3 linked regions of the Starkeya sp. ORNL1 genome follow. The protein of the gene in region 1 interacts with the protein of each later gene in a pairwise test. Links are inferred from orthologs where the notes say so. Each region holds a gene or a part of one and is shown in the gene's direction. Other genes may lie near its edges.

Region 1 (4,256 bases):
GACCGCAAGGCCGCCGACCACGCGCTCAGCCATCTCGAAGTCGACCAGTCCGGCCTCGACCAGATGGACCGGCGCTATCTCACGGTGATCGCCATGAATTATGGCGGCGGGCCGGTCGGCGTCGAGACCATCGCCGCGGCGCTCTCCGAGCCGCGCGACGCCATCGAGGAGATCATCGAGCCGTTCCTCGTGCAGCAGGGCTTCCTCCAGCGCACCCCACGCGGGCGCGTGCTCACCGCCCACGCCTTCAAGCATCTCGGCCTCGCCGCGCCCCCCAGCTCCAACCAGATGCCGCTGTTCGATGAAGGTGGCGACTAGAGGTGGGGCGGCGAGTGACATCGACGCCGGCCTCCGCCTGATGTAAGTGCTCTTCACATGAGCTGGTCGAAGAATGACGGGCCGCGCGGCTATCATCATGGCAACCTGCGGGAAGCCCTGATGAAGGCGGCGCTCGACCTGATTGCCGAGCGCGGCCCAGCCGGCGCCACCTTCGCCGAGGCGGCGCGCCGTGCCGGGGTCAGCCCGGCCGCGCCCTACCGTCATTTTCGCGACCGCGACCAATTGCTGGCGGCCGTCGCCGCGTCCGGCTTCGAGCGTTTCGCCGACGCCCTGAAGGCGGGCTGGGACGAAGGCCGCCCGAGCCCGACGGAGGCCTTCGAGCGCATGGGCCGCGCCTATCTCGAATTCGCCCGTACCCATCCGGCGGACTATGTCGCGATGTTCGAATCCGGCATCGCCACCGATGCCGATCCCGCGCTCGCGCAGGCGGGCCAGCGCGCCTTCGGCGTGCTGCGCGAGGCCGCGGAGGTGCTGGTGGCGCAGATGCCGGCAGCCGGGCGCCCGCCGGCGCTGATGGTGGCGCTGCACATCTGGGCGCTGGCGCATGGTGTCGCTTCGCTGTTCGGCCGCGCCGACGGCGCACGGCGGCGCACACCGATGCCGCCGGAAGAGCTCCTGGAAGCCGGTTTTCTTATCTACCTCAAAGGCTTAGGCGACAAGCCCGAGTAAGTCGGCGCGGCCGATATTGACAACCGGCTTTGAGCTACCTAACTATGTAAATGTGTTTAACATTAACCAGGGACCGATGCCATGGAGCTTGCACAGAAGCTCGACTCATACGGCAAACCGGCCTGGATCGCCCTCACGGTCCTGGGCTTCATGGCCTGGTGGCCCCTGGGTCTGGCGATCCTGGCCTTCTCGATAGGGAGCGGACGCATGGGATGCAGAAGCAGGCAAACGGATTTCGCGCATTGGCAGGAACAGGGCCGCGACGCCGTTCGTAACGCCTTCGACGGGCGTTGGGGTCGTGGCGGCCAATGGGGCCGCGGCTTCCGCCCGAGCGGCAATCGCGCCTTCGACGAGTATCGCGAGGAGACACTGCGCCGGCTCGAGGACGAAGAGCGCGAGTTCAAGGATTTCCTTGAGCGCCTGCGTCAGGCCAAGGACAAGTCGGAGTTCGACCAGTTCATGGCCGACCGCCGCAACCGTCCGGCCACCCCGCCGCAGCCCCCGGCCGAGAACACCGGCAATTGAACTCTACGGATGGCCGGCCCCGCGCCGGCCATTTCGTTTTCGTGTCCAACGCGACGTCATCCTGAGGTGCGAGCCGTAGGCGAGCCTCGAAGGATGCTGAAGCAGAAGACGGCCATCTAGGACGGGCATCCGTCGAGGCCGCTTCGCGGCACCTCAGGATGACGTGGCCCTCCAAACCGCGCCCTTTGTTCACAAGGGGCGCGGTCTCGTTTATGAGGGCGCCATGAATGAGCGCCTCGATCTCCTGAAGTCCGATCCCTTCCTTGGCCTCGCCGGACGGCTGGTGCCGGGCGGCCATGTGCTGGCGGTCCGCGTCTATTACGAGGACACCGATTTCACCGGGATCGTCTATCACGCCAACTACCTGAAATTCATGGAGCGCGCGCGCACCGACCATTTGCGCCTGATCGGCGTCAGCCAGAGCGAATTGTTCGGGCAGGCGCTGGAGGAGGCTCCGGGCTTCGCCTTCGTGGTGCGCTCCATGAGCATCGACTTCCAGCGCCCCGCACGATTCGACGACGTGCTGGAGATCCACACCTCCCCGATCGAGGTCGCCGGCGCCTCCATCACCCTGCTGCAGCGGGTGATGCGCGGCAGCGAACTGCTGGTCGAGGGCAAGGTGAAGGTCGCCTTCGTGGCGCAAGGCCGCGCCCGCCGCATCCCCGATGCGCTCCGCGCCGCGATGAAGGCGGCCAAAGCCGAAGGCACACCCGCGCCCGCCGAAGGCACCCCGGTGCAAGCGCCGACCGCGACGTGACGCCGCGGTCTGTTGCGTGGCAGCAACGCTAACCGGCGATTAACCTTATCAAGGGCTAAATGACCGCGGTGCGGGCCTTTGCACGCCCAAGTTTCGTCGGATTCCCCGCAGAACACGGGCCGTGGGTGACGGGGCGTACGTGACGGAACGACGGGCGTCGTCGTGTCCGTGGATTTCGGAATGCCACACCTATCAAAGGGCGTTGGTGAGTATCTGCGTACCGGCCGCCGGCCGGGCGAACCGCCCGATTTGGGTGCCGAGGTTGAGGTCCTATGAATCCTGCCGATGTGGCGCAAACGGCGATGGCCGCCCCCAGTGCCGATCTGTCCCTGATCGGGCTGTTCCTTCAGGCCCACTTCATCGTGAAGCTGGTGATGGCGGGCCTCGTCATCGCCTCGGTGTGGGTGTGGGCGATCATCATCGACAAGACCATCCTGTTCACCCGCATGAAGCGGCAGATGGACCGTTTCGAGCAGGTGTTCTGGTCCGGCCAGAGCCTGGAGGAACTGTACCGCTCGCTGTCCGGCCGACCGAATCACTCCATGGCCGCGATCTTCGTCGCCGCGATGCGGGAATGGAAGCGCACCTATGAAGGCGGCGCCCGCTCCTTCACCGGGCTGACCCAGCGCCTCGACAAGGTGATGGACGTCACCATCTCCCGCGAGGTCGAGCGGCTGGAGAGCAAGCTGCTGGTGCTGGCCACCGTCGGCTCCGCCGGCCCGTTCATCGGCCTGTTCGGCACGGTCTGGGGCATCATGACCAGCTTCCAGTCGATCGCCGCCTCGAAGAACACCAGCCTCGCCGTCGTGGCCCCCGGCATCGCCGAAGCCCTGTTCGCGACAGCGATTGGCCTCGTTGCCGCCATTCCGGCGACGATTTTCTATAACAAGTTCATTTCCCAAGTGAATCGCCAGGCATTGCGACTGGAGGGCTTTGCGGACGAGTTCTCCGCCATCCTGTCGCGCCAGATCGACGAGCGGGGCTGACGCGCCATGGGGATGGCATCTGGAGGGGGAGGCGGCTGGCAGTCGCGGCGCTCACGCCGACGCGGCGGCGCGGCCGTCATGTCCGAGATCAACGTCACCCCGATGGTCGACGTGATGCTGGTGCTGCTCATCATCTTCATGGTGGCCGCGCCTTTGCTGACCGTCGCCGTGCCGCTGGACCTGCCGCAGACCGACGCCAAGGCGGTCGAGCAGGACCGTGAACCGCTTGTCATCTCCATCAACGACAAGGGGCAGGTCTTCCTGCAGGACACCGAGATCGACGTGACCGAGCTGGTGCCCAAGCTCCAGGCCATCGCCAAGGCCGGCTATGACGAGCGCATCTTCGTGCGCGGGGACCGGAGCGTCGACTACGGCACGGTGATGAAGGTGATGGGCCGCCTCTCCGGCGCCGGCTTCAAGCGTGTCGCCCTCGTCTCCCTGGTCGAGCAGGGGGGCTGAGCGACATGCGCGCGGGTATCGCCTCCTCCACCGCACTTCATGCCGGCATTCTCGGCTTCATGATCTTCTCCTTCGCCTCGCCGCATCCCTTCGATGTGCCGCCGGCGGAATCGATGCCGATCGACATCATCTCCGACGCCGAGCTGTCGCAGATGATGGCGGGCAAGAAGACCGCGCCGAAGGTCGAAGCGCCGAAGCCGGTGGTCGAGAAGGTCGATACCCCGAAGCCGGTCGAGAACCTCGACGACAAGCCGACCGACAAGCCCGAGGTCAAGGCCGCCAACGAGCCGGCGCCGCCGCCCCCTCCCCCGCCGGAGGTGAAGCCGCCCGAGCCCAAGCCGCCCACCCCGCCCAAGGCCGAGGTGAAGCCGCCGGAGCCGGCCCCGACGCCGCCGAAGGAAGCCGAATCGCTCAAGCAGAAGCCGCCCGAGAAGAAGGACGAGCCGAAGCCCGAGCAGGCCAAGATCCCGCCGCCGCCTCCCCCGGTGCCGCCGAAGAAGCCGCCACCGCCCAAGCAGGTG
Region 2 (4,165 bases), 180 kb from region 1 along the record:
GCGCGGCGGCGAACGCGGCACGCGGGGAACGGAATGTCATGGATGCCTGTCCTTGGAGGTTTGCGGTGGTCCGCGTTTCGGGCGGCGAAAGCTGGCCCAGTCCGGCCGGCGTTGCAAGCGGGGGGTGCAGGAGGCGCGCCCTTCTGGCAAGCACGCCCGCCCGCGATTGACAACCCCCAAACCCGTTCATAAGTGTGGCACGCCGCGCGGGCCCTCCCGCGCGCTCGCATTTATGTTACCGGACCGCGCTATCACACGCACCCGGCATGACCGACGGACCCATTTCGGCCGCAAATGCCGTCTCGATCGGTTGGCTGACCGGTTGATCGCTAAACGGGGCTCGGCGGCCCGTCACCGCCGCGCCCTTCTCTGCCCCGACGGGACGTGGATTGGAAGCACGATGCTCGGCGCCATTGCGCGAAAGCTTTTCGGATCGGCCAATGACCGCCGGGTGCGCGGTTACCAGCCGAAAGTCGCCGCCATCAATGCCCTGGAACCGGAAGTCGCGGCGCTGTCCGACGAAGCATTGCGGGCGCGCACTGACGCCTTCCGCAAGCAGCTCGCCGAGGGCACCGACCTTGAAGACCTCCTGGTGCCGGCCTTCGCCACGGTGCGCGAGGCGGCCAGGCGCGCGCTCGGCCAGCGGCATTTCGACGTCCAGCTGATCGGCGGCATGGTGCTGCACGAGCGCGGCATCGCCGAGATGCGCACCGGTGAAGGCAAGACGCTGGTGGCGACCACCACGGTCTATCTCAACGCGCTGACCGGCAAGGGCGTGCACGTCGTCACGGTGAACGACTACCTCGCCAAGCGCGACGCCGAATGGATGGGCCGGGTCTATAAATTCCTCGGCCTCACCGTCGGCATCATCGTCCACGGCATGGACGACGACGAGCGCCGCGCGGCCTATGCCTGCGACGTCACCTACGCCACCAATAACGAGCTCGGCTTCGACTATCTGCGCGACAACATGAAGTACGAGCTCGGCGCCATGGTGCAGCGTCCGCACCATTATGCCGTGGTCGACGAGGTGGACTCGATCCTGATCGACGAGGCGCGCACCCCGCTCATCATCTCCGGCCCGCTCGACGACCGCTCGGAGTTCTACAACACCATCGACACCTTCATTCCCCGGCTGTCGAAGGAGGACTACGACGTCGACGAAAAGCAGCGCTCGGTCTCCCTCACCGAAGCCGGCATGGAGAAGATGGAGCAGCTGCTGCGCGATGCTGGGCAGCTGAAGTCCGACAGCCTCTACGACATCGAGAACGTCTCGGTGGTGCACCATGTCAACCAGGGCCTCAGGGCCCACACGCTGTTCCAGCGCGACAAGGACTACATCGTCCGCAATGACGAAGTGGTCATCATCGACGAGTTCACCGGCCGCATGATGCCGGGCCGCCGCTATTCCGAAGGCCTCCACCAGGCGCTGGAAGCCAAGGAGCGCGTGCAGGTCCAGCCGGAGAACCAGACGCTCGCCTCCATCACCTTCCAGAACTATTTCCGCATGTACGAGAAGCTGGCGGGCATGACCGGCACGGCCAACACCGAAGCGGCCGAGTTCGGCGATATCTACCGCCTGGAAGTGATCGAGATCCCGACCAATCTGCCCGTCGCCCGTGTCGACGACGATGACGAGGTCTACCGGACCGCCGGCGAAAAATACAACGCCATCATCGAGTTGATCGACGACTGCAAGAAGCGCGGCCAGCCGGTGCTGGTCGGCACCACCTCGATCGAGAAGTCCGAACTGCTCGCCGAACTTCTGAAGAAGCGCGGCTTCAAGCAGAAGGACTTCACCGATCCGGACGCCTTCCGCCCGCTCTATGACGGCGACCAGGGCCAGACCGAGGACAAGGTGTTCGCGGTGCTGAACGCCCGCCACCACGAGCAGGAATCCTACATCGTGGCGCAGGCCGGCGTGCCCGGCGCCATCACCATCGCCACCAACATGGCCGGCCGCGGCACCGACATCCAGCTCGGCGGCAATGCCGACATGCGCATCGGCCACGAGCTTGCCGACATGCCGGAAGGCGAGCAGCGCAACGCGGCCGAGCAGGCGATCCGCGACGAGATCGCCAAGCTGAAGAAGCGGGCGCTCGAGGCCGGCGGGCTCTATGTCATCGGCACCGAGCGGCATGAAAGCCGCCGTATCGACAACCAGCTGCGCGGCCGCTCCGGCCGCCAGGGCGACCCCGGCCATTCGCATTTCTTCCTGTCGCTCGAAGACGACCTGATGCGCATCTTCGGCTCCGACCGGCTCGACGGCATGCTGCAGCGCCTCGGCCTGAAGGAAGGCGAGGCCATCGTCCATCCCTGGATCAACAAGGCGCTGGAGAAGGCGCAGCAGAAGGTCGAGGCGCGCAACTACGACATCCGCAAGAACCTGCTGAAATACGACGACGTCATGAACGACCAGCGCAAGGTGGTGTTCGAGCAGCGCGTCGAGCTGATGCAGGACGAGGACGTCGCCGAGACGGTCGCCGAAATGCGCCATGGCGTGGTCGAGGACCTCGTCACCAAATATGTGCCGCCGACCGCCTATCCCGAGCAGTGGGACACGGCAGGCCTCGCCGAGGAGCTGCGCCGCGTGCTCGGCCTCGATCTGCCGGTGGTCGACTGGGGCCACGAGGAAGGCATCGCCGACGAGGAGATGCGCGAGCGCATCCTGCGCCGGGCCGACGAAGCGATGGCCGCCAAGGTCGCGCAATACGGCCCGGACATCATGCGCTATGTCGAGAAATCGATCCTGCTGCAGACGCTGGACCATCTCTGGCGCGAGCATCTGGTCACGCTCGACCATCTGCGCCAGGTCATCGGTCTGCGCGGCTATGCCCAGCGTGATCCGCTGAACGAGTACAAGTCGGAAGCCTTCCAGCTGTTCGAGGCAATGCTCTCCAGCCTGCGCGAGGCGGTCACCGCCCAGCTGATGCGCGTCGAGGTCGTCACCCAGCCGCCGCCGATGGACGAACTGCCGCCGATGCAGGCGCACCATCTCGATGCCGACACCGGCGAGGACGAGTTGCTGTCCTATACGGACGCCGAGATCGCCCGCGAGGCGACGCTGGCTCCTGCCGCCGACGCGGCGTCGCCGCGGCGCGATCCGAACGATCCCTCGACCTGGGGCCGCGTCGGCCGCAACGAGGCGTGCCCCTGCGGCTCCGGCAAGAAGTTCAAGCACTGCCACGGCCGGTTCGCGTAAGGTTGGCCGGCGCCTAGAGCCCTTCCCGTTCGGATGGAAACATCCGAACGACAAGAAAGCGCTCTAGATTCAATAAGCTGGAGCAATTCCTCTTCGATCAGATGATTCCATCTGATCGGGAAATGCTCTAGCGCGACCGGTCCACGGCAAATCGGATGTCGTCATCCCGGGCGGCCGAAGGCCGATCCGGGATCGCGCGCCGAAAGAGGTCCACCTTCGTCACGTGATCCCGGCTCTCCGGCTGCGCCTCCGGCCGGGATGACGCCTTCGATATTCTCGTCTCGCGGGGGACAAATCGGCTCCAGCCGCTGTAGCGTGCGTCCCTCCTCTCGGAGGCTCGCCCGTGCCGCACTGGCAAACCGACATCCATGCCTGCGAGGCGCGCTTACGCGATGCCGCGCTTGCCGGCGACGTCGCCGCGCTCGATGCGCTATTGGCCGACGACCTCGTCTTCACCAACCAGAACGGCCAGGTTCTGAACAAGCAGGACGATCTCGACCTGCACCGCAACGGAATGCTGCGGCTGGAGAGCCTGGCTTTCTCGGAGTATCGGCTGCGCCGGCTCGACGAGGCCCATGTGCTGGTCACGCTGCGGGCGGACGCCGAGGGCCGTGCCGGTGGCCAACCCTTCACGGCGGCACTGCGTTTCACCCGCGTCTGGCAACGCCAGGACGACAGGAGCCACGGCGGCGCCTGGCAAATCATCGCCAATCATTGCTCGGCGGTGGCGTAAGGCGATCCCCAAGCCGTCCCCGTGGGCCTTCGTCCGGCCGGAGGCGTAGCCGTAGAGCCGGGATCGCACGAAGGTAGAGAACCTCACGCGATCCCGGATACGGCCTGACGGCCGTTCCGGGATGACGACAAATGCCGGGAAAAGAAACTACTGCGAGAAGCCGCCGGTCGAGCGGATCGCGGCGCCTGGCAGTTGCTGGGTGCCATAAAGCGGCTGATCAGCGCTGGGCG
Region 3 (3,418 bases), 3.9 Mb from region 1 along the record:
CGCCTGAACTCCACGTCTGCACTTCGGCGTCCGACTCTGGCACCTGAATCCTGGGGGAACCTCATGTTCGATCTGACCGGCAAGACCGCGCTCGTCACCGGCGCCACCGGCGGCATTGGCGGCTCCATCGCCCGCGCCTTCCATGCCCAGGGCGCGACCGTCGCGGTCTCCGGCACCCGTCGCGAGGTGCTGGAGCAACTCGCCGGTGAACTCGGCGAGCGCGTCCATGTGCTGCCGTGCGATCTCTCCTCGACGGAAGAAGTCGAGGCGCTGGTGCCGCAGGCCGAGGCGGCGTTCGGCCCGCTCGACATCCTCGTCAACAATGCCGGCGTCACCCGCGACGGGCTGTTCATCCGCCTGCGCGACGAGGACTGGGACACCGTCATCGCCATCAACCTGACCGCCGGCTTCCGCCTGACGCGGGCGGCGGCGAAGTCCATGATGCGCCGGCGCACCGGCCGCATCATCGGCATCACCTCGGTGGTCGGCGTCACCGGCAATGCCGGGCAGGGCAATTATGCCGCGGCCAAGGCCGGCATGATCGGCATGTCCAAGGCGCTCGCCAAGGAAGTCGCGGCGCGCGGCGTCACCGTGAACTGCATCGCCCCCGGCTTCATCGCGACGCCGATGACCGACGTGCTGAACGACAAGCAGAAGGAAGCGATCCTGGCCGCGGTTCCGGCCGCCCGGCTCGGTGCGCCGCAGGACATTGCCGCCGCGGCAGTCTACCTTGCTTCGCAGGAGGCGAGCTACGTCACCGGCCAGACGCTGCACGTCAATGGCGGGATGGCCATGATCTGACGTAGAATCGAGTGATTCCGGCTGGTTCGGCGCCGCTGGCGGGCGCTGGTTTTGCCGGATGAAGTGTGCTAACAGCCGCCTCGGCTCACAGGGTCCGGACACCGCCACCGCACGGCGGACAAGTCCGGCAAGTCCTGTAATCGGGGCAGGAAAACGGGCCGCCCACCGTGCTTACGGCGTGGTGGCGTACATTGAAACAACGTAGCAAACCTCCGGATACGGACAGGGGTGAACCGATGAGCGATATTGCCGAGCGCGTGAAGAAGATTGTGGCCGAGCACCTCGGTGTCGAGCCGGAGAAGGTCACCGAGAATGCCAGCTTCATCGACGATCTCGGCGCGGACAGCCTCGACACGGTCGAGCTGGTGATGGCTTTCGAGGAAGCTTTCAACTGTGAGATCCCCGACGACGCTGCCGAGACCATCCTCACTGTCGGCGACGCCATCAAGTTCCTTGAGAAGAACGCGGCCTGAGGTCGTTCCCCGGCATGGCCGCGGCGGACCTTCCTCCGCGGCCTCCCTGCCCATGATATTTGAGTGCCCCGGAGATAACGCATGAGGCGCGTCGTCGTCACCGGTCTCGGAATGGTGACGCCGCTCGGCTGCGGCGTGGACACCACCTGGGGTCGCATCCTCGCCGGTGAAAGCGGCGCCCGCCGCATCGAGAACTTCGAGGTCGACGATCTGCCTTGCCGGATCGCCTGCCAGGTGCCGCGCGGCGACGGCTCGAACGGTTCCTTCAATCCCGATCAGTGGATGGAGCCGAAGGAGCAGCGCAAGGTCGACGACTTCATCATCTATGCGATGGCGGCGGCGACGCAGGCGCTCGATGACGCCGGCTGGCACCCCGAATCCCATGAGGACCAGTGCGCCTCCGGCGTGCTCATCGGCTCCGGCATTGGCGGTCTCTCCGGCATTGCCGAGACCTCGCTGCTCCTGAAGGAGCGCGGGCCGCGCCGGGTCTCGCCGTTCTTCATTCCCGGTCGGCTGATCAATCTCGCCGGCGGCTATGTCTCCATCACCCACGGCCTCAAGGGGCCGAATCACGCGGTCGTCACCGCCTGCTCGACCGGCGCGCATGCCATCGGCGATGCTGCTCGCATGGTCATGCTGGGCGACGCCGACGTCATGGTGGCCGGCGGCACCGAATCGCCGATCAGCCGCATCGGCATGGCCGGCTTCGCCGCCTGCCGCGCGCTCTCCACCGGCTTCAACGACACGCCGTCCAAGGCCTCGCGCCCTTATGACAAGGACCGGGACGGTTTCGTCATGGGCGAGGGCGCCGGTGTCGTCGTCGTCGAGGAACTCGAGCACGCACTCAATCGCGGCGCCAAGATCTATGGCGAGATCGTCGGCTACGGCCTCTCCGGCGACGCCTATCACATCACCGCCCCCGCCATGGATGGCGACGGCGCCTTCCGCTGCATGTCGATGGCGCTGAAGCGGGCCGGAATCTCGGCCTCGGAGCTCGACTATATCAATGCCCACGGCACCTCGACGCCGCTCGGCGACGAGATCGAGCTCGGCGCGGTGCAGCGCCTGGTCGGCAATGCCGGGGCCAAGGTCTCGATGTCCTCGACCAAGTCGGCGATCGGCCATCTGCTCGGCGCCGCCGGCGCGGTGGAGGCGATTTTCTCGCTGCTGGCGATTCGCGACCAGGTCGTGCCGCCGACCATCAATCTCGACAACCCCTCCGTCGATACCCCCATGGACCTCGTGCCGCACACGGCACGCGAGAAGACTGTGGATTACGCGTTGTCGAATTCCTTCGGTTTCGGCGGCACCAACGCTTCTCTTGTCGTCCGTCGCTACACCAACTGACCGTGCTTGGGTGAGGGCGGGAGCTTTGCCGCTGCGGCAGGCTTCCCGCTTTCGCCATATTTGAGGTTAGGCTGCGTTCGCGTCGCGCCGCCCGCGAATCGCTACGCGAGGGCCCATGACCGACCAAGCTCCCAAGCCGTCCCGGCCGCCCTCGCGTTGGGCCCGCCACCCGTTCGTCATCGCGGGCAATCTGTTCTTCACGCTGCTGCTGGTGCTCGTCATCATTGGCGGCGGCGCCTTCTGGATCGGCCGCATCCGCTATGAGGCGCCCGGTCCGTTGGCGCAGGACGAAAGCGTCATCATTCCCGAATCGACCGGGCTGATGGACATTGCCGACCTCCTGGTCACCAACGGCGTCATCAACGACAAATGGGTTTTCGTCGGCGCCGCGCTCGGCACCAAGGCCTCGGGCAAGCTCAAGGCCGGTGAGTACGCATTCCGCAAGGGCGCCTCGTCGCGAGACGTGCTTGCCACCATCGTCTCCGGGAAGGTGGTCGAATATACCATCTCGGTGCCCGAGGGCATGACCTCCGACCAGATCGTGCAGCGTCTCGCCGATGTCGACGTGCTCACCGGCACGGTGCGCCAGACCCCGCGCGAAGGCACGCTGCTGCCCGACACCTACAAGGTGACGCGTGGCACCACGCGCGACGACGTGCTTCGCCGCATGGCCCGCGAGCAGCAGAAGCTGCTGAAGGAAGTGTGGGCCGGTCGCAGCCCGGACCTGCCGCTGAAATCGCCGGATGAACTCGTCACCCTCGCTTCCATCGTGGAGAAGGAGACGGCGCAGTCGGACG

What was found. The genes of interacting proteins can lie anywhere in the genome.
Region 2: the proteins of ybgC (region 1) and secA interact in binary tests that used the Escherichia coli proteins (3 or more experiments, as listed by UniProt). The link is inferred for Starkeya sp. ORNL1 from one-to-one orthologs.
Region 3: the proteins of ybgC (region 1) and G3545_RS06395 interact in binary tests that used the Escherichia coli proteins (3 or more experiments, as listed by UniProt). The link is inferred for Starkeya sp. ORNL1 from one-to-one orthologs.

Annotation. Positions count from the first base shown.
Region 1 is NZ_CP048834.1:5,195,770-5,200,025, reverse strand. Bases 794-3,523 are described here. They hold ybgC (tol-pal system-associated acyl-CoA thioesterase), read left to right. Parts: upstream 794-1,756; coding sequence 1,757-2,290; downstream 2,291-3,523. Other genes in these bases: tolR (protein TolR), read left to right, coding at 3,283-3,523; tolQ (protein TolQ), read left to right, coding at 2,563-3,276; G3545_RS24500 (DUF2852 domain-containing protein), read left to right, coding at 1,090-1,533; G3545_RS24505 (TetR/AcrR family transcriptional regulator), read left to right, coding at 794-1,008. Also shown: Holliday junction branch migration DNA helicase RuvB, read left to right, coding at 1-318; more of G3545_RS24505, read left to right, coding at 376-793; more of tolR, read left to right, coding at 3,524-3,735; G3545_RS24480 (cell envelope biogenesis protein TolA), read left to right, coding at 3,741-4,256.
Region 2 is NZ_CP048834.1:5,373,292-5,377,456, reverse strand. What follows is about bases 1-3,402. They hold secA (preprotein translocase subunit SecA), read left to right. Parts: upstream 1-400; coding sequence 401-3,202; downstream 3,203-3,402. Other genes in these bases: G3545_RS25300 (peptidylprolyl isomerase), read right to left, coding at 1-40. Outside these bases: G3545_RS25290 (nuclear transport factor 2 family protein), read left to right, coding at 3,546-3,935; G3545_RS25285 (murein L,D-transpeptidase family protein), read right to left, coding at 4,083-4,165. UniProt on the Escherichia coli protein: Required for protein export, interacts with the SecYEG preprotein conducting channel.
Region 3 is NZ_CP048834.1:1,310,019-1,313,436, reverse strand. The notes cover bases 1-2,655. They hold G3545_RS06395 (acyl carrier protein), read left to right. Parts: upstream 1-1,037; coding sequence 1,038-1,274; downstream 1,275-2,655. Other genes in these bases: fabF (beta-ketoacyl-ACP synthase II), read left to right, coding at 1,356-2,621; fabG (3-oxoacyl-[acyl-carrier-protein] reductase), read left to right, coding at 64-801; fabD (ACP S-malonyltransferase), read left to right, coding at 1-7. Outside these bases: endolytic transglycosylase MltG, read left to right, coding at 2,737-3,418. UniProt on the Escherichia coli protein: Carrier of the growing fatty acid chain in fatty acid biosynthesis.